2 regions of the Isoptericola sp. b408 genome follow, and region 2 is predicted to be linked to the other one. Evidence: predicted binding sites of a transcription regulator. Region 2 holds the regulator's gene; the other holds the start of a gene.
What was found. The regulator HrcA, encoded in region 2, represses chaperone genes, less so after heat shock. The targets are predictions, from matches to a motif close to TTNGCACTCGNNNNNNNCGAGTGCNAA.
Positions count from the first base shown of each region.

Region 1: groES (co-chaperone GroES) is a predicted target of HrcA. The motif match lies at 5,716-5,742, and genes of this name have one in related genera.

Region 1 is NZ_JAUQYQ010000001.1:973,842-983,157, reverse strand. It holds gene Q6347_RS04660 (GuaB3 family IMP dehydrogenase-related protein) at 1-1,110, opposite strand, end outside; gene Q6347_RS04655 (exonuclease domain-containing protein) at 1,187-1,909, shown strand; gene guaB (IMP dehydrogenase) at 1,939-3,456, opposite strand; gene Q6347_RS04645 (MerR family transcriptional regulator) at 3,547-4,656, opposite strand; gene Q6347_RS04640 (WhiB family transcriptional regulator) at 4,859-5,158, shown strand; gene groES (co-chaperone GroES) at 5,308-5,604, opposite strand; gene Q6347_RS04630 (class I SAM-dependent methyltransferase) at 5,780-7,006, shown strand; gene Q6347_RS04625 (glutamate--cysteine ligase) at 7,053-8,210, shown strand; gene tsaD (tRNA (adenosine(37)-N6)-threonylcarbamoyltransferase complex transferase subunit TsaD) at 8,221-9,264, opposite strand.
Region 2 is NZ_JAUQYQ010000002.1:197,666-206,981, forward strand. It holds partial or broken gene Q6347_RS06520 (AAA family ATPase) at 1-1,685, opposite strand, end outside; gene Q6347_RS06525 (hypothetical protein) at 1,720-1,926, opposite strand; gene Q6347_RS06530 (LuxR family transcriptional regulator) at 2,095-4,941, opposite strand; gene hrcA (heat-inducible transcriptional repressor HrcA) at 5,188-6,228, shown strand; gene dnaJ (molecular chaperone DnaJ) at 6,277-7,398, shown strand; gene Q6347_RS06545 (16S rRNA (uracil(1498)-N(3))-methyltransferase) at 7,409-8,185, shown strand; gene Q6347_RS06550 (histidine triad nucleotide-binding protein) at 8,195-8,548, shown strand; gene Q6347_RS06555 (PhoH family protein) at 8,551-9,316, shown strand, end outside.

The DNA of each region.
Region 1 (9,316 bases), on a different contig from region 2:
CGGCGAGACGACGACCTCGACGCGCTGGAACTCCTTGAGGTCGGAGTAGCCCGTGGTGGCCATCGCGCGGCGCAGCGCGCCGACGAGGTTCGTCGTGCCGTCGGCGGTGTGCCCGGGGCCGAAGAGGATCTCCTCCAGCGTCCCGGCGGTGCCGACCTCGACCCGCTCGCCGCGCGGGAGCTGGGCGTGGTGGGCCTCGGGGCCCCAGTGCCACCCCTCGCCGGGCGCCTCGGAGGCGCGTGCCAGCGCGGCACCGAGCATCACGGCGTCGGCCCCGCAGGCGATGGCCCGGACGATGTCTCCCGAGTGACCCACGCCGCCGTCGGCGATCACGTGCACGTACCGACCGCCGGACTCGTCGAGGTAGTCGCGGCGGGCCGCCGCGACGTCCGAGACCGCGGTGGCCATCGGCGCGTGGATGCCGAGGCCGACGCGGGTGGTGTGCGCGGCACCGCCGCCGAACCCGACGAGCACGCCGGCCGCCCCGGTGCGCATCAGGTGCAGGGCGGCGGTGTAGCTGGCCGCGCCGCCGACCACGACGGGCACGTCGAGCTCGTAGATGAACCGCTTGAGGTTGAGCGGCTCGGCGCTGGTCGAGACGTGCTCGGCCGAGACGGTGGTGCCCCGGATGACGAACAGGTCCACCCCGGCGTCGAGCACGGTCTGGTAGTGCTCCTGGATCCGCTGCGGCGACAGCGCGCCGGCCACGGTGACCCCCGCGGCGCGGATCTCCTTGAGCCGCTGGGTGATGAGCTCCGACTTGATCGGCTCGGCGTAGATCTCCTGCATGCGCCGCGTCGCCTCCGCGGCGGGCAGCGCACGGATCTCCGCCAGGAGCGGGGCCGGGTCGTCGTAGCGGGTCCACAGGCCCTCGAGGTCGAGCACCCCCAGACCACCCAGGTTGCCCAGCGCGACCGCGGTGGCCGGGCTCATCACCGAGTCCATCGGCGCCGCCACGATCGGCAGGTCGAAGTGGTAGGCGTCGATCTGCCACCCGGTCGAGACGTCCCGCGGGTCGCGCGTCCGGCGCGAGGGGACCACCGCCACGTCGTCGAAGGAGAAGGCGCGACGCCCGCGCTTGCCACGTCCGATCTCGATCTCGTTGCTCACACGGGTCAGCCTACCGGCCGCCGTGTCGGTGGCCCGTGGCATCGTCACCGACGTGAGGACACGAGAGGGGATCGACATGGACGACGCCGGCTGGACCGTCGGGCCGCTGCTCGGGTTCGACACCGAGACGACCGGCGTCGACGTGCACCAGGACCGCGTCGTCACGGCGGCCGTCGTGCTCCGCACGCCGCTGACGACCGAGGTCCGCACCTGGCTGATCGACCCCGGGGTCGAGATCCCCGAGGAGGCGGCGGCGATCCACGGGGTGACGACCGAGCACGCCCGCGCGCACGGCGTCGCCCCGGCCGAGGCGCTCGAGGAGATCGCCGCGCTGCTCACCACGCACCTGCGCGAGGACGTCCCGGTCGTGGCCTACAACGCCGCGTTCGACCTGACGCTGCTCGACGCCGAGCTGGCGCGCCACGGCCTGCCGACCCTGCCGGAGCGGCTCGGACGGCCCGTCGCCCCCGTGCTGGACCCGCTCGTGATCGACCGGTGGCAGGACCGGTACCGCCGGGGGAAGCGTCGGCTGGGCGACCTGTGCGAGCTCTACGGCGTGGTCGGCGACGGCGAGCTGCACAGCGCCGACGTGGACGTGCTGGCCACCCTCGACGTGCTGGACGCGCAGGTGCTGCGGTTCCCCGACCTGCGCTCGGTGGCGCTCGACGCCCTGCACGCGGCGCAGCGCGACGCCCACCGCTCGTGGGCGGAGAACTTCAACGCCTGGCGCGACCGCAAGGGTCTGCCGGGACCCGGCGCGTCCACGTCCTGGCCCACCACACCGCGCGCCGCCGGCTGACCGGACGGCGGCCGCGCCGCCGGGCGAGGTCAGCCGACCTTGTAGTTCGGCGCCTCGACGGTCATCTTGATGTCGTGCGGGTGGGACTCCGCCAGCGAGGCCGAGGTGATCCGCACGAACTTGCCCTTCTCCTGCAGCTCCGGCACGGTGCGCGCACCGACGTAGAACATCGTCTGGTGCAGCCCGCCGACGAGCTGGTGGGCCACGGTCCCGAGCGTGCCCTTGTAGGGCACCTGGCCCTCGACACCCTCGGGCACGATCATGTCGTCGCTCGTGACCTCCGCCTGGAAGTAGCGGTCCTTCGAGTAGGACTTCTTGCCGCGCGAGGACATCGCGCCCATCGAGCCCATGCCCCGGTAGGCCTTGAACTGCTTGCCGTTGATGAGGATGGTCTCGCCGGGCGACTCCTCCGTGCCGGCGAGCATCGACCCGAGCATGACCGTCTCGGCGCCGGCCACGAGGGCCTTGCCGATCTCGCCCGAGTGACGCATGCCGCCGTCGGCGATGACCGGGACCCCGGCCGGGCGCGCGGCCCGCGACGCCTCGTGGATCGCGGTGATCTGCGGGACGCCGACGCCGGTCACCACGCGGGTGGTGCAGATCGACCCGGGGCCGACGCCGACCTTGACGGCGTCCGCGCCGGCGTCGACGAACGCCTGGGCCCCGTCCTGGGTGGCCACGTTCCCGCCGATGACCTGGACGTGGCGCGTCGCCGGGTCGGACTTCAGCGCGCGCACCATGTCGATGAGCATGCGGACGTTGCCGTGGGCCGTGTCGGCGACGAGCACGTCGACACCGGCGTCGATGAGCGTCGTGGCCCGCTGCCACGCGTCACCGAAGTAGCCGATGGCGGCACCGACGAGGAGCCGGCCCTGGGAGTCCTTGGAGGCGTTGGGGAACTGCTCGGACTTGACGAAGTCCTTGACCGTGATGAGGCCGGCGAGGCGTCCGTCGTCGTCGACCAGCGGGAGCCGCTCGAGCTTGTGCTTGCGCAGCAGGGCGGTGGCGTCCTCGCGGGAGATGCCGGCGTCGCCGGTGATCAACGGCTGCCGGGTCATGACGTCGGCGACGGTCGTCTCCGCCCACTCGGCCACCGGGGTGAAGCGCAGGTCGCGGTTCGTGACGATGCCGACGAGACGGCCGGCCTCGTCCAGCACGGGGAACCCGGAGACCCGGTACTCCCCCGCCCGCTGGTCGAGCTGCTCCAGGGTGGCGTCCGGACCGATCGTCACGGGGTTCGAGATGATCCCCGTCTGCGTCCGCTTGACCAGGTCCACCTGGTACGCCTGGTCCTCGATCGAGAGGTTGCGGTGCAGCACGCCCAGACCGCCCTGCCGGGCCATCGCGATGGCCATCCGGGACTCGGTCACCGTGTCCATCGCGGCGGAGACGAGCGGGGTCCGTAGCGAGATCTCCCGCGTCAGGCGCGAGGTGGTGTCGATGTCCGAGGGCGCCAGGTCCGAGTAGCCGGGCAGCAGGAGGACGTCGTCATAGGTCAGCCCCAGGAAGCCGAACGGATCGTGGGCGGGCGAGGTCGTCTCCGTCATGTCCCGAGTCTACGGCGCGCACGGAGGGGTCAGCCGCGGTCTCCGTCACACCGCGGCGCCTCCCGCCGACGCCCCGGCCGGCCGGCCGGGTCAGGCGCCGATGACCGCCAGGACCTCGTGCAGCAGGCCGGTGAAGGAGCGCACGCGCTGGACCTGGGCGGCCAGCGGCAGCTCGCTGGCGGCGTCGTCCCGTCGCAGCCCGACGAAGATCGGCAGCTCGGGGAACCCGTCGTGCACGGCGTGCACGACGTCGAGGTCCGGTCGACGCTGCCCGGTGGCCAGGACCAGCGCGGCGGGCCGCACCATCGTGACCAGCTCCAGGGACCGCCGGGCACTGGCCGGCCCGGTGACGATCCGCGCCGTCTTGCCCTTGGCCGTCAGCGCGGCGGCGAGGGCGTGCGCGGACAGCGGCACGGTCTCGTCGGGACCCGCGAAGATGAGCACGATGTTGCGCATCCGGCTGGGGTGGTTGGCCGGCGGCCCGCCGTTCTGGACCACGGACTGCTCGAAGGCCTCGGTGAAGGATCGCAGCGCCTGCAGCGCGGCCGTCGCGAGGACGATCTCGGGGACGGCGCCGGGCCCGGCCAGCACGGTCCGCTCGGCCACGCGGCTCCACGCCGGTTCGAGCAGCTGCGCCCACCAGGCGGCGGGGTCGCCGTGCGGCGGGATGCGCACCAGGTCGTCGCACCGCGCCTGGTCGTAGGCGAGCGCCGCGTCCACCACGGCGGAGACCCTGCCGGACGCCTGCTGCCCCTGCTGCGCGCCGGCGCCGCGGCCTCCCTGGCCGCCACCGGGCAGCGCCCGCAGGTGGGCCCGCCCTGCTCGGGCGGCGGAGTCCGCCGAGTCCGCGGACTCCTCGGCCTCGTCGGCGGCCGCGTCCTCGGGCGGGCTCGGCGGCGCGGACCGACGGGCCTCCTCGAGCTCGTCGACGTCCGCCTCGAGGGCGGCCTGGGCGGCGTCGACGGGGGCGACGCCCTCGAGCGTGAGCCGTCGCATGACGAGCAGCCGGGCGACGTCCTCGGGGGTGTAGCGCCGGTGGGAGCCGGCCGTGCGGTCCGAGGGGCCGAGACCGTAACGACGGTCCCACGTGCGCAGCGTGGCGGGGGCCACGCCGAGGCGCCGCGCGACGGCCGCGACCGCGAGCCCGGGGCCGGACGGACGCGTAGCCCCGGCATCCTGGACGGGTCGCGAACGGGTCATGCGTCGATTCTGCCCAGGGGTTCCCGGGACCGCCACCGCGCCGGGTGGCCCGTCTCACCTTGAGTCCGAATCGATCATCGAACCTGGTCATGAAGCGATAGCAAGCGGTTCAGGCCCTGGTCACCCCTTTTCACCCACACCCACTTCAATCGGGTCGACCTGCTACTTGAACAACTTCTGCACAACTTGTAGGTTGTTCGCCATGACGGAGATCTCGCGGTTGCCAGGACCGGTTATGGAGTTGTGGGAGTGGCAGTACCAGGGGTCGTGCCGTGACGCGGACGACACCCTCTTCTTCCACCCCGAGGGTGAGCGCGGATCCACCCGCCGACGACGCGCGGAGGCCGCCAAGGCGATCTGCCGCAGCTGCCCGGTGATGATGGAGTGCCGCGAGCAGTCGCTGCGGGTCCGGGAGCCGTACGGCGTCTGGGGCGGCCTGAGCGAGGACGAGCGGTCGGCGATCCTCAGCGGTCGCGACCGCGAGCACAAGAAGGCGAGCTGAACCGACCTCGGTCGACGGCCGGTCGCACCCCCTCGCCCGCGCCCCCGTCCGAGCAGACGACGAGAGCCCCGCACCGGATCGGTGCGGGGCTCTCGTGCGGGGAGGGGGACCCGGCCGTCAGGCCAGGGCTCCCGCCCGGCGTCGCGGCGTCAGCCGACGACGACGGCGAGGATGTCGCGCGAGGACAGGACCAGGTAGTCCTCCCCGGCGTACTTGACCTCGGTGCCGCCGAACTTGCTGTAGATGACCTTGTCGCCGACCTTCACGTCGACCGGGACGCGCTCGCCCTTGTCGTTGAAGCGGCCGTCACCCACGGCCAGGACCTCGCCCTCCTGGGGCTTCTCCTTGGCGGTGTCCGGGATGACCAGGCCGGAAGCGGTCGTGGTCTCGGCCTCGACGGCCTTGACGACGATCCGGTCCTCGAGCGGCTTGATGGGGACCGACACGTCGGACCTCCTTGTTCGCGATGACTAGCGTTGACTGGGTCGCGCCCGGCCGCTGTCCGTCGTCGCGGGTGCCGGCACAGCGCGTGCGCTGGGACCAAATCTAGGCAGCCCTTAGCACTCTGACAAGTCGAGTGCCAGAAGCGGTCCCGTCGGGACGGCCTGAGAGCATGGACGGATGGACGTGGCCTCGCTCAGCAAGCTTCTCAGCCCCGAGGGCTGGACCCTGCTCAACGACCTCCCCCCGTACGAGGAGTCGCAGGCCATGGCCCTGGCGACGCGGATGCGCGCCGAGGGTGTCGATCCGGACCTCGCGGCCGCGGCCCTCACGCAGTCCCGGCTCCGCGCCCGTGCCCGGGCCAAGCTCGGCCCGTTCGCCGACGGGATGCTGTTCACGCCGGACGGGCTGGAGCAGGCGACCCGGCTGACCGTCGCCGCCGTGCACGCCCGCCGGTACCTGGCCGCGGAGGTGCACAAGGTCGCCGACCTGACCTGCGGTCTCGGCGCCGACGCCCTCGCCTTCGCGGGCGTGGGCCTGCAGGTGCTGGCCACCGACGTCGACGAGGTCACCGCCGCGCTGGCGACCGTGAACCTGCGAGCCTTTCCCGAGGCCGAGGTCCGCCACGGGGACGGGCTGGCGCTGGACCTGGTCGCCGAGGGCGTCGACGGGGTGTACGCCGACCCGGCCCGCCGGACGCGCGGCGGCCGGCGCGTGTTCGACCCGTCGGCCTGGGCCCCGCCGCTGGACGCCGTGTGGGGGCTGCGGGACCAGGTCCCCGCCGTCGGCATCAAGGTCGGCCCCGGCATCGGCCATCAGGGCCTGCCCGAGGACGCCGAGACCCAGTGGGTCTCCGTGGACGGCGACGTCGTCGAGGCCGGCCTGTGGTTCGGGCCCCTCGCCCCCGACGGCCCCGGACGCTCCGCCCTGATCCTGCGCACCGAGGACGGCGGCACCGTCTCGCGGCTCGTGCGTCCCGGCGCCGAGGGCGTCGACCTCGCCCCCGACGTCGGGGCGGTCGGCTCGTACCTGTACGAGCCGGACGGGGCCGTGGTCCGCGCCGGGCTCGTCGCGCACGCCGCCGCCGAGCTCGACGGCCGGCTGGTGGACCGGACCATCGCCTACGTCACCACCGACGCCCCGGCGGCGGCGCCTCCCCCGGGCACCGCGCCGCTGGCCACCGGCTACCGGGTGCTGGACGTCATGCCGTTCAACCTCAAACGGCTCAAGGCCTACCTGCGCGAACGGGGCGTCGGCCGGCTGACCGTGAAGAAACGCGGCACCGCCGTGACCCCCGAGCAGCTGCGGGCCCAGCTCTCCCTCCGGGGGGACGCCGAGGCCACGCTGGTGCTGACCCGCGTCGCCGGGCGTCAGCACGTCCTCGTGGTGGAGCCGCTGGGGGGCTGATCCCGGCCCCGTGGTGCACCGCCACCACGCGTGGAAGCATGGCTGCATGGTCCTGGAGTTCCAGCCCTCCCGGCGATCGAGCGTCGGCCTCGAGTGGGAGCTGGCGCTCGTCGACGCCGACTCCGGCATCCTGCGCCAGGTGGCCCCTGCCGTCATGGCCGAGCTCGGCCCCGACGCGCGGGCCCGGCACGTCAAGCCCGAGTTCCTGCGCAACACCGTGGAGATCGTCTCGGACGTGTGCGCCACCGTCCCCGGGGCGATCGCCGACCTCGAGAACGGGCTCGCCCGGGTCCAGGAGGTCATCCGCCCCATGCGGGCCGAGCTCATGGGTGCCGGCACCCACCCCTTCGCGCCCTGGTCGCAGCAGCAGGTGACCGACAAGGAGCGGTACGCCACCGTGGTCGACCGCGCCCAGGTCTGGGGCCGCCAGCAGGTGGTCTACGGCGTGCACATGCACGTCGGCGTCGAGGACCGGGCCAAGGTGCTGCCCATCCTGCGCTCGCTGCTGGTCCACGTCGCGCACCTGCAGGCGCTCTCGGCGTCGTCGCCGTACTGGGACGCCGCCGACACCGGCTACGCCTCGATGCGTGCGCTGCTGTTCCAGCAGCTGCCGACGGCGGGGCTGCCCTACCAGTTCACCGAGTGGAGCGAGCTGGAGCGGTACACCGCCGACATGCTCAAGACCGGCGTCATCGACGACTTCACCGAGGTCCGGTGGGACGTGCGGCCCGCCCCGCACTTCGGCACCGTCGAGGTCCGCATCTGCGACGGCACGTCCAACGTGACCGAGCTGGCCTCGCTCGCGGCCCTGGTGCACTGCCTGGTCGAGCACTTCTCGACGCTGCTCGACGAGGGCCGGCCGCTGCCGACGATGCCGCGGTGGTTCGTCCACGAGAACAAGTGGCGGGCGGCCCGCTACGGCATGGACGCCATCATCATCCTGGACGCCGACGGGAACGAGGAGCTCCTCACCGACGCGCTGCCCCGGCTGCTCGAGGAGCTGGCCCCCGTGGCCGAACGTCTCGGCTGCGCCCCGGAGCTCGACCGGATCCGGGACATCGTCCGCCACGGCGCCTCCTACCAGCGCCAGCGCGCCGTGGCCGCGGCGCACGGCGGTGGCCAGACCGGGCTCGAGGCCGTGGTGCGCTCCCTGGTGGCCGAGCTGCACGCCGGCCACCCGCTGACGCCGTCCGCCGCGGAGTGACCCGCGGCCGCTAGACCGTGATGGTCGTCAGCGGCATCGAGGAGTCCACCCCGATGTCCAGGTCCGACGGCGGCAGCCCCGCCCGCACGACGGCGGAGCCCAGCGCGGCGATCATCGCCCCGTTGTCGGTGCAGTAGCGGATCGGGGGGATGCGCAGGTCGATCCCCGCCGCGGCGCATCGCTCGGCCGCCATGTCCCGCAGCTGGCTGTTGGCCGAGAACCCGCCGCCGATGATGAGGGTCCCGACGTCGTGGGCACGGCAGGCCGCGATGGTCTTGGCGGTGAGCACGTCCGCGACGGCGGCGGCGAAGGAGGCCGCGACGTCGGCCACGGGGACCTCCTTGCCGGCGTCCTGCCGGGCCTCGACCCAGCGGGCGACGGCCGTCTTGAGGCCGGAGAAGCTGAAGTCGTAGGCGTGCTTGGCCTGGTCCTTCGGCGCCGTCAGGCCGCGGGGGAACCGGATCGCCTCCGGGTCGCCCTCGCGCGCGAGCCGGTCGATGTGCGGGCCGCCCGGGTAGGGCAGCCCGAGCAGCCGCCCGACCTTGTCGAAGGCCTCCCCCGCGGCATCGTCGAGCGTCGAGCCGAGCTCGGTGACGTCCGTGGCGATGTCGTCGACGAGCACCAGCGAGCTGTGGCCGCCGGAGACGACCAGCGCCATCGACCGCTCGGTGAACGGCCCGTCGACGAGCTGGTTCACCGCCGCGTGCCCGATGACGTGGTTGACGCCGTACAGCGGCTTGCCGAGACCGATCGAGAGCGCCTTGGCCGCGCTGGCACCGATCGTCAGCGGGCCCACCAGGCCAGGACCGGCGGTGACCGCGACGGCGTCGATCTCCGACAGGTCGACGTCGGCCTCGCCGAGCGCCCGCCGGATCGTGGGGGTCATCGCCTCGAGGTGGGCACGGCTGGCCACCTCCGGGATGATGCCGCCGTAGCGGGCGTGCTCGTCCATGGAGCTCGCCACGGCGTCGAACAGGAGCTCGTCTCCGCGCACCAGGGCGACACCGGTCTCGTCGCAGGACGTCTCGATGCCGAGGACCAGGGGATCAGCCATGGCCCACATTCTGTCACCACCGCCGGCCCCGCTCCGGAACCGTCGTGACCAA
Region 2 (9,316 bases):
TCCAGGTCGCCGGTGACCACGCGGCTGACCGCCCGGATGTTGTAGCAGCGCGCCTGCAGCCTGCGGTCCCCGGCCTCCTCGGCGGCGGCCAGACCCTGGTTGGCGAGCTCGATGGCCCGCTCCTCGTGCCCTTCCATCATCGCGCCCCGGGCGGACTCGGTGAGCAGGGCGGCGCGCCCGGCGACGTCGTCGTCCGGGATCTCCTCCAGGGCGTGGTCGAGCAGGCGCCGGCCCTCGTCGGACCCGGTGACCTCGGCGGCCGTCGACAGCGTCACGTAGGCGGAGACGCGGCCGGCCGGGTCGTCGGGCGGCCACTCGGCGAGGGCCTGGCGGGCGAGCGCGAGCGCACGCTCGGCCTGGGACCCGACGTGCAGGGCCCAGGCCACCCGTCGCATGAGCTCGGCGTGGGTGGTGCCCGTGACCCCCTCGGGGTCCGCGACCAGGTCCCACAGCTCGAGCGCCCGCTCGCCCAGGGCGACGGCCGTGGACGTCGCCGCGTACTCGCCGGCCGCGGCCTGGCCCGCCACGCACGCGGCGAGCGCCCGGTCCGGCACGCGGGCACGCCACCAGTGGTCCGCGATCTCCGCGAGGCGGGCGATGGTGGCCGGCCGGGTCTCCAGGGCGCGGGCGTAGGCGGTGTGCAGGCGTCGGCTCTCGCTGGGCAGCAGCTCGGTGGCCACGGCCTCCTGCATGAGGGCGTGCCGGAACCGGTAGCCGTCGGCGTCGACGACGAGGACCCCGGCCTCGACGGCCTCGCGGGCGGCGGGCTCGGTCTCCCGGACGGCCTCGTCGCCGAGCGCCGCGGCGAGCAGCTCGTGCCCGACGCTCTGCCCGGCGGCGGCCACGGTGCGGCAGAACTCCTGCGCCTGGCGGCCGAGGCGTGAGTACCGCAGGAGCATCAGGTCGCGCACCGAGTCCGGCAGGGTGACGCCGACCCCGGTGGCGAGCTCCTCGACGTAGAACGGCACACCCTGGCTGCGGTCGACGACCTCCTCGAGGTCGACGGCTCCGGCGTCGAGGTGCGCCCGGAACAGGGCGACGACGTCGTGGGCGGCGAGCCGCGGGACCTCGATCCGGGTGGCGAGCCGGGCCCGCTCGATCTCCGCGAGCAGGGTCCGCAGGGGGTGGGTCCGTCCGACGTCGTCGCTGCGGTACGTGACCACCACCAGCAGCCGGCGGCCCGGGGCGGTGCGCGCGAGGCGGGCCAGGCAGCCGCGGGTGGCGTCGTCGGACCAGTGCAGGTCCTCGATCACGACCACGACGGGCCGTCGCCCGGCGAGCGTGGTGAGCAGTGCGGCGAAGGCCTCCGGGAGGCGTCCGGCCTCCCCGTCCGCCCGGACCTCGACCAGCTCGGGGAGCACGACGCCGAGGGCGTCCGCCGCCGGTCCGGCGGCCTCCAGCGTGGCCTCGGCCCCCAGCGCGGCGACGGCGTCCCGCAGCAGACCCGCGAGCCCGGCGTAGGGCACGGGACCGGCGCCGGAGTCGGCGCACTGGCCCCGCAGGACGAAGGCCGGGTCGGCAGCGGACCCGTCGAGGAGCTCCTCGACGAGGCGCGTCTTGCCGATCCCGGCCTCGCCACCCACGATCACGCACTGGCCGTCGCCGTGCGCGGCCTCGTCGAGGAGGCCACGCAACGTCGCGAGCTCGCTCTCGCGGCCGATCAGCGGGACCCGGCTGACCCTCATGAAGTCATGCTGCCAGCCCCCGGGGCGGTACGCCTCAGGCTGCGCGGACCGCACGGGCCCGAGCCATGCGCAGGCGGTCGAGGGCCACCAGCACGCGGGGGCGCGGGGCCGTGGCGGGGTGCCGGCGGTGCGCCGGTGCCGTCCGCTCGCCGCGCTCGGCCGCCTGACGGCGGTGCTCGGCCTCGCGGACGACCTCGGCCTCCTGGAGGCGGTACATCTGGTGGAACTGCTCCGGGGACATGGTGACCCTCCTTGGTCGGCGGGCCGGGGTGGCTCGCGATGACTCCAGGTTCGGTCCCTGAGGTAGGGGCGTGGATCGGGCATCCGACCGGTCTTCGCCGGCGCGTCGCTCGACAGGCCTGAGGTACCCGCCGGCCCGGGGCGGCGCCCGTCTGAGGTACCCGGAGGGTCAGGCGGGGTGCGCCGTGGACCGGGCCACGACGGCGGCCTCGGTGCGGCTCGTGACGCCGAGCTTGCGCAGGATGGCCGAGACGTGCACCGACGCCGTCTTGCGGGAGATGAACAGCCGCTCGGCGATCTGCCCGTTCGTCAGTCCCTCGGCGACCAGCTCCAGCACCTGGCGCTCCCGGTCGGTCAGCGGGTCGGCGCCGGCCTCGGCCGGCCGGCGCCGGGTCGGTGCCGCGAGTCCCGCGTCGTGCAGCAGCGAGGTCGCCCGGGCCAGCAGGGAGCCGGCACCGACGTCGCGCGCGGCCTCCGCGGCGTCACCGAGCAGTTCGCGCGCGCGAGCCTTGTCGCCCGCCGCGAGCCGGTGCTCGCCCTCGCGCACGAGGGCGTAGGGGCGCAGGTGTGCCGGGGCGCCGTCGTCGGGACCGAACGCGCTGACCTCGGGCCACGGGGTCCGGCCCAGCTCGGCGGCGAACACCGTCGCCCACAACCGGTGGGTCGGCCAGAAGGCGGCGGCGGCCAGGGCCTCCTCGTACGGTCCGACGTCGACCGCCCGGCCGGCGGCGCGGGCCCGGGCGAGCACCCGGGCGGCGACCGCCAGCACCGTCAGGGCGTACGCCCCGGACAGCCGACCGGGGTCGGCGGCGTGCCGGACCAGGTCGAGCGCGTCGTCGACGTCGTCGCGCGCGAGGGCCAGCTCGGCCAGCGTGGCCGGGGCCCGACCCCGGACCTGCATCTCCACCTCGGCGAACCGCAGCCACACGGCCCGGTGGCGTCGCCCCATCGCCTGGGCGGTCTCGACGTCCCCGCGCCACAGCGTGAGCCACGTCCATCGTTCGGCGAGGTAGACGGCCCAGGCGCTCGGCGAGACCTCGTTCGTGGCCCGCCGGTACCAGGCGTCGGCCTCCTCCCAGCGGCCGAGCCCGATGAGGGCCTCGGCGACGTTGCCCTCCAGCATCGCGCGGCTGCTCCAGCCGGATCCCCCGGCGCGGCCGACCTCGGCACCGGCGGAGGCGGTCCGCAGCGCCTCGGCGAACCGGCCGAGCCGGAGCTGGTGGTCGGAGAGGTTGGTGAAGTAGTGGGCCCGCCCGGCCCAGTCGTCCCCGGAGAGGCGGCGGGACTCCTCGAGCTCGTCGAGGCCGCCCGGGTCGCCCGCGCTCAGCCGGGCGAGACCGCTGGTGTTCAGCAGCAGCGCGGCGGTGGAGCGGTCGCCCGCGGCCGTCGCGGCCTCGTAGCCGCGCCCGGCGGCCGCGACCGCCTCCTGGAAGCGGCCGGCGAGCATCTTGGCGCGGGCGTCCAGGCGCAGCAGCCCGGCGAGCGTCCCGAGGTCGTCCTGCGGTGCCGCCGCGAGCGCCTCCCGGGTCCGGTCCAGGCCCGCGACGTCGCCCGCGCGCAGCTGCTGCACCGCCACGAGCCCGAGGGTGCGGGCCCGGCCCGCGGGGTCGTCGGCGGGCCACTCGTCCAACGCCTGACGTGCCAGCGCCAGGGCCCGGTCGACGTGGGTCGCGACGGTCTCGGCCTCGGCGACCCGCACGAGCAGGTCGTGGTGCGTGGTCCCGGTGACGTCCGCCGCGTCCGGCACGGTGTCCCACAGCTCGAGAGCCCGTTCCCCGAGCCGGACGGCAGCCGCCGGGGCGACGTCGTTCGCGGCGGCGTCCAGGCCGGTCACGGCGGCGGCCAGGGCGCGGTCCGGCACACGGGCGTGCCACCAGTGGTCGGCCTGCTCGACCAGCCGCGGCACGGTGGCCGGACCGGTGGCCAGCGCCTCGGCGTAGGCCGCGTGCAGCCGCCGCCGCTCGGTGGGCAGCAGCTCCGCCTCGACGGCCTCCTGCATCAGGGCGTGACGGAACCCGTAGCCGTCGGGGTCGGCCTGCAGGACCAGGGCGTCGACGGCCTCGCGCGCAGCGGGTTCGGCCCGCTCGAGCGCCTCGTCGCCCAGGACGGCGGCCAGCACGTCACGGCCGGCGCGGACCCCGCCGGCGGCGACCACCCGGCAGAACGCCTGCGCCGCCTCCGACAGGCCCGCGTAGCGCAGCAGCAGGACGTCACGCAGCGAGACGGGGATGTCACCGTCGTAGCAGCAGGCGAGCTCCTCGACGTAGAAGGGCACGCCCTCGGCACGCACGACCAGCTCGCCCAGGCCCCCGGCGCCGGTCCGGTCCGCGCCGGCCGGTGCGTCGGGGAGCACGGCGCGTGCGAGCTCGACGACCTCCGGGTCGGCGAGGCGCGGCACCTCGACCCGTTCGGCGAGCCGAGCCCGGTCGAGCTCGGCCAGGGTGGTGCGCAGCGGGTGGCGCCGGCCGACGTCGTCGCTGCGGTAGGTGACCAGCACGAGCAGGTGGGTGGACGGGGCGGCGCGGGCGAGCCGCGCGACGGTGGTCCGCGTGACGTCGTCGGACCAGTGCAGGTCCTCGACGACGACCACGACCGTCCGGCGGGCGCAGACCGTCGTCATCAGGTCGGTGAGCACCTCCGGTACGCGGCCGCCGTCGACGCCGGGCCGCACGGTCACCAGCCGGGGCAGGATCACGCCGAGGGCGTCCGCCGCGGGGCCGGCGGCGTCCAGCACCGCCTCCTCACCGAGCGCGCCGACCAGGTCCCGCAGCACGCCGTCGAGCCCGGCGTAGGGGACGGGGCCCGCGCCGGAGTCGGCGCACTGGCCCCGGGCCACGAGGGTCGTGCCGGTGTCGACGCCGTCGAGGAGCTCCTCGACGAGGCGCGTCTTGCCGATCCCGGCCTCACCGGCCACGACGAGGCATCGCCCCGCGCCGTGCGTGGCACCGTCGAGGGCCTCGCGCAGCGCGGCGAGCTCGGGCCGGCGCCCGACCAGGGGGACCTGGCTGACCCTCATGGGGACATGCTGCCAGCCTGCGGGACGGCACGCCTCGGGCGGGACGGACCGCCCCGGTCCGGCGGTGCCGCGGGCGGACGAGCGTCGACAGCACACGGGGACGGGGCCCGGCGACGGGGGCGGGCATGACGTACCTCACCGGTGACGGGCGGGTGACGCCGGACCGTCGCACGAACCGCGTAAGATGGCACTCAGCCCTGGAGAGTGCTAAACCCCCCGGGGCGCCGAGCGAGGGGAGGTCGAGAAGTGAGCGAGGAACGTCGGCTCGAGGTGCTGCGCGCCATCGTCGAGGACTACGTCACCACGCGCGAACCCGTCGGGTCGCGCATGCTCACCGAGCGTCACCGTCTCGGTGTCTCCCCGGCCACGATCCGCAACGACATGGCCGCGCTGGAGGACGCCGGGTACATCGCCCAGCCGCACACGTCGGCCGGCCGGGTGCCCACGGACGCCGGGTACCGGGTGTTCGTCGACCGGCTCGCCGAGGTCCGGCCCCTCAACGTCCCCCAGAAGCGGGCCATCGAGGCCTTCCTGTCCGAGGCGATCGACCTCGACGACGTCCTGACGCGCGCGGGGCGGCTCATCGCCCAGCTCACCGGGCAGGTCGCCGTCGTGCAGTACCCGTCGCTGCGGCGGTCCGGGCTGCGCCACCTCGAGCTCGTGCCCGTGGCGGACTCCCGGATCCTCGTCGTGGTCATCACCGACACCGGCCGCGTCGAGCAGCGCTACTGCGAGCTGCCGGTGCGACCGGACGGGACGGATGCCGGCACGGACCTCGACGAGGGCACCATCGGCGAGCTGCGGGCCCGGTTCAACGCGGCCGCCGCCGGCAAGCGCCTCGCCGACCTCACCGGCGTGTTCGCCGGCGTGGTCGAGTCCGTGGGCCCGCGCCTCAGCGGCGTGGCCCAGGCGGTGGCGGACCTCGTCGTCGAGACGCTCGGGGAGGAGAACGAGGAGCGGATCGTGCTGGCCGGCACGGCCAACCTGGCCCGGTCCGGCGCCACGTTCGAGCAGGGGCTGAGCCCCGTCCTCGAGGCGCTCGAGGAGCAGGTGGTGCTGCTCGGGCTCCTCACCGAGATGGCGACCGACGGGGTCGGGGTGCGGATCGGGCACGAGAACCGGCTCGACGGTCTCACCGAGACCTCCGTCGTCGCCTCCGGTTACGGTAGCGACGGCGACACCGTCGCCTCCCTCGGGTCCATCGGCCCCACCCGCATGGACTACCCGGGCACCATCGCCTCGGTCCGCGCCGTGGCACGCTACCTGTCCCGCGTGCTGCCGAACTGACCACCGGTATCCCTGACCAGACTTCTCCACGTCACCGAAGAGAGACCTGTGACCGACTACTACGAGATCCTCGGCGTCGAGCGTGACGCCACTCCCGAGCAGATCAAGAAGGCCTATCGCCGCATGGCGCGCGAGCTCCACCCCGACGTCGCGGGTGCCGAGGGCGAGGAGAGGTTCAAGGACGTCGCCCGGGCCTACGAGGTGCTGTCGAACCGCGAGAAGCGCGAGCAGTACGACCTGGGCGTCGACCCGAGCGCACCCGGCGGCGGCGCCGGAGCCGGCTTCGGCCAGGGCTTCGGCTTCCAGGACATCTTCGAGACGTTCTTCGGCGGCGGCCAGGCCAGCGGTCCCGTGCCGCGGGCCCGGCGCGGCCAGGACGCGCTGGTGCGCATGGACATCGACCTCTCCGAGGCCACGTTCGGCGGCAAGCGCGAGCTGCAGGTCGACACCGCCGTGGTGTGCGGCACCTGCGGCGGCAACGGGTGCCGGCCCGGGACCGACGTGCGGACCTGCGAGGTCTGCCACGGCCAGGGCAACGTCCAGCGCGTGGCCCGGTCGTTCCTCGGCCAGGTCATGACGACGGCGCCCTGCGCGGCCTGCCAGGGCTTCGGCACGATCATCCCCGAGCCCTGCGCGGAGTGCTCCGGCGAGGGCCGGGTGCGCTCGCGTCGCTCGCTGACGGTCAACGTCCCCGCGGGCGTGGACACCGGGACCCGGATCAAGCTCGCCGCCCAGGGCGAGGTCGGGCCGGGCGGTGGTCCGGCGGGCGACCTGTACGTCGAGATCCGGGAGAAGGCCCACGACACGTTCGTGCGCCGCGGCGACGACCTGCACTGCACCCTGCCGGTGCCGATGACCGCGGCCGCGCTGGGCACCGTGCTCGAGCTGTCCACCCTCGACGGCCAGCAGGAGATCGACCTGCGTCCGGGCATCCAGCCCGGCGAGATCGTCACCCTCAAGGGCCTCGGCGTGGGGCACCTGCACGGCAACGGTCGCGGCGACCTCAACGTCCACGTCGAGGTCCAGGTGCCGACCTCCCTCGACGAGGAGCAGACCGAGCTGCTGCGCCGGCTGGCGAACCTGCGCGGCGAGGAACGCCCCGACCCGCGGCTGGCCGCGGCCCACCCGGGCGTGTTCTCGCGGCTGCGGGACAAGTTCGCCGGGCGCTAGGCGCGACGTCGTGAGCGCACCGGTCTTCGTCGACCACGGCGTGCCGGCCTCCCTGGCCCCGGGGGCGACCTACGTCCTCGGCGGGGCGGAGGGGCGGCACGCCGGCGTCGTCCAGCGACGGCGCGCCGGTGAGCGGGTCGACGTGGTCGACGGCGCGGGCACCCGCGTGCTCGGCGTCGTCGAGACGGTCGACGGCGGCGAGGTCGCCCTGCGCGTCGAGGACGTGCGGCACGAACCGGCGCCGGCCGTGCGCCTGACCCTCGTGCAGGCGCTGGCCAAGGGCGACCGCGACCACCAGGCGGTCGAGGCCGCGGTCGAGGTCGGGGTCGACGCCGTCGTGCCCTGGCAGGCCGACCGGTCCGTCGTCGTCTGGCGCGGACCGCGGGCCGAGAAGGCGCGCGCCAAGTGGGCCGCCACCGTGCTCGCGGCGGTCAAGCAGTCCCGCCGCGCGTGGCTGCCGCCGGTGGAGGAGCACGTCACCACGCGGACGCTGGCCGCCCGGGTGCGCGACGTCGTCGCCGCGGGCGGTGCCGTCGTCGTCCTGCACGAGGAGGCCACGACACCGCTCGCCGACGTCGCGCTCCCGGAGCCGGCTCTCGGCGCGGACGCGCCTCCCGAGCTGGCGCTCGTCGTCGGCCCCGAGGGCGGGATCTCCACGGAGGAGGTCAGCGCGCTCACCGACGCCGGCGCCGTGACGGCACGGCTCGGCCCGCACGTGCTGCGTACCTCCACGGCGGGTCCCGTCGCCGTGGCGCTCCTGAGCGACCGGCTGGGCCGCTGGCGGTAGCGTGGACGCATGACGACGGAGACCGAGGCGGACTGCCTCTTCTGCAAGATCGTCGCCGGCCTGCAGCCGGCCGACGTCGTGGCCGACACCGAGCGGGTCCTGGCGTTCCGGGACATCGACCCGCAGGCGCCGGTGCACGTGCTCGTCGTGCCCAAGGAGCACCACGGCGACGTGTCCGTCCTGGCCGCCGCCGACCCGGAGCTGCTCGCCGAGGTCGTCGCCGTCGCCGACGAGATCGCGCACGACCTCGCCGACGGCCAGTACCGGTTCATCTTCAACTCCGGCCCGCGTGCGGGCCAGAGCGTCTTCCACGTGCACGGCCACGTCCTGGCCGGCACCCAGCTGGGATGGAGTCCCGCCTGAGCATGACGTCCCCCGCCTCCGACCGCTCCCTGACCGACCACCCGCGGCACGCCACCGAGCATCGCGTCGTCGTCCCCCCGCACGTGCCGATGGTGGCGCTGCTCGGCAGCGGCGACTCCGTCCTGCGAGCGATCGAGGACGGGTTCCCCGGGGTGGACGTGCACGCCCGCGGCAACGAGATCTCCGTGCACGGCCCGGCCGGCGACGTCGCCCTGGTGGCACGGCTGCTCGACGAGCTGGTCGAGGTCGTCGAGGCCGGCACCCCGCTCACCCCCGAGGTGGTCTCCCGCTCGGTGTCGATGCTGACCTCCGCCGCCGCCCAGCGGCCCGCCGAGGTGCTCACCCACGACATCCTCTCCGGGCGCGGCCGCACCATCCGGCCCAAGACGGTGGGGCAGAAGCGCTACGTCGAGGCCATCGCGGCCAACACGATCACCTTCGGCATCGGCCCGGCGGGCACCGGCAAGACCTACCTGGCGATGGCGAAGGCCGTGCAGGCCCTGCAGGCCAAGCAGGTCAACCGCATCATCCTCACGCGTCCCGCCGTCGAGGCGGGGGAGAAGCTCGGCTACCTGCCCGGCTCGCTCAGCGACAAGATCGACCCGTACCTGCGCCCGCTCTACGACGCGCTGCACGACATGGTCGACCCCGACTCCATCCCGCGGCTGGTGGAGTCCGGCACCATCGAGGTCGCTCCGCTGGCCTATATGCGCGGCCGTTCGTTGAACGACTCGTTCATCATCCTGGACGAGGCGCAGAACACCTCCG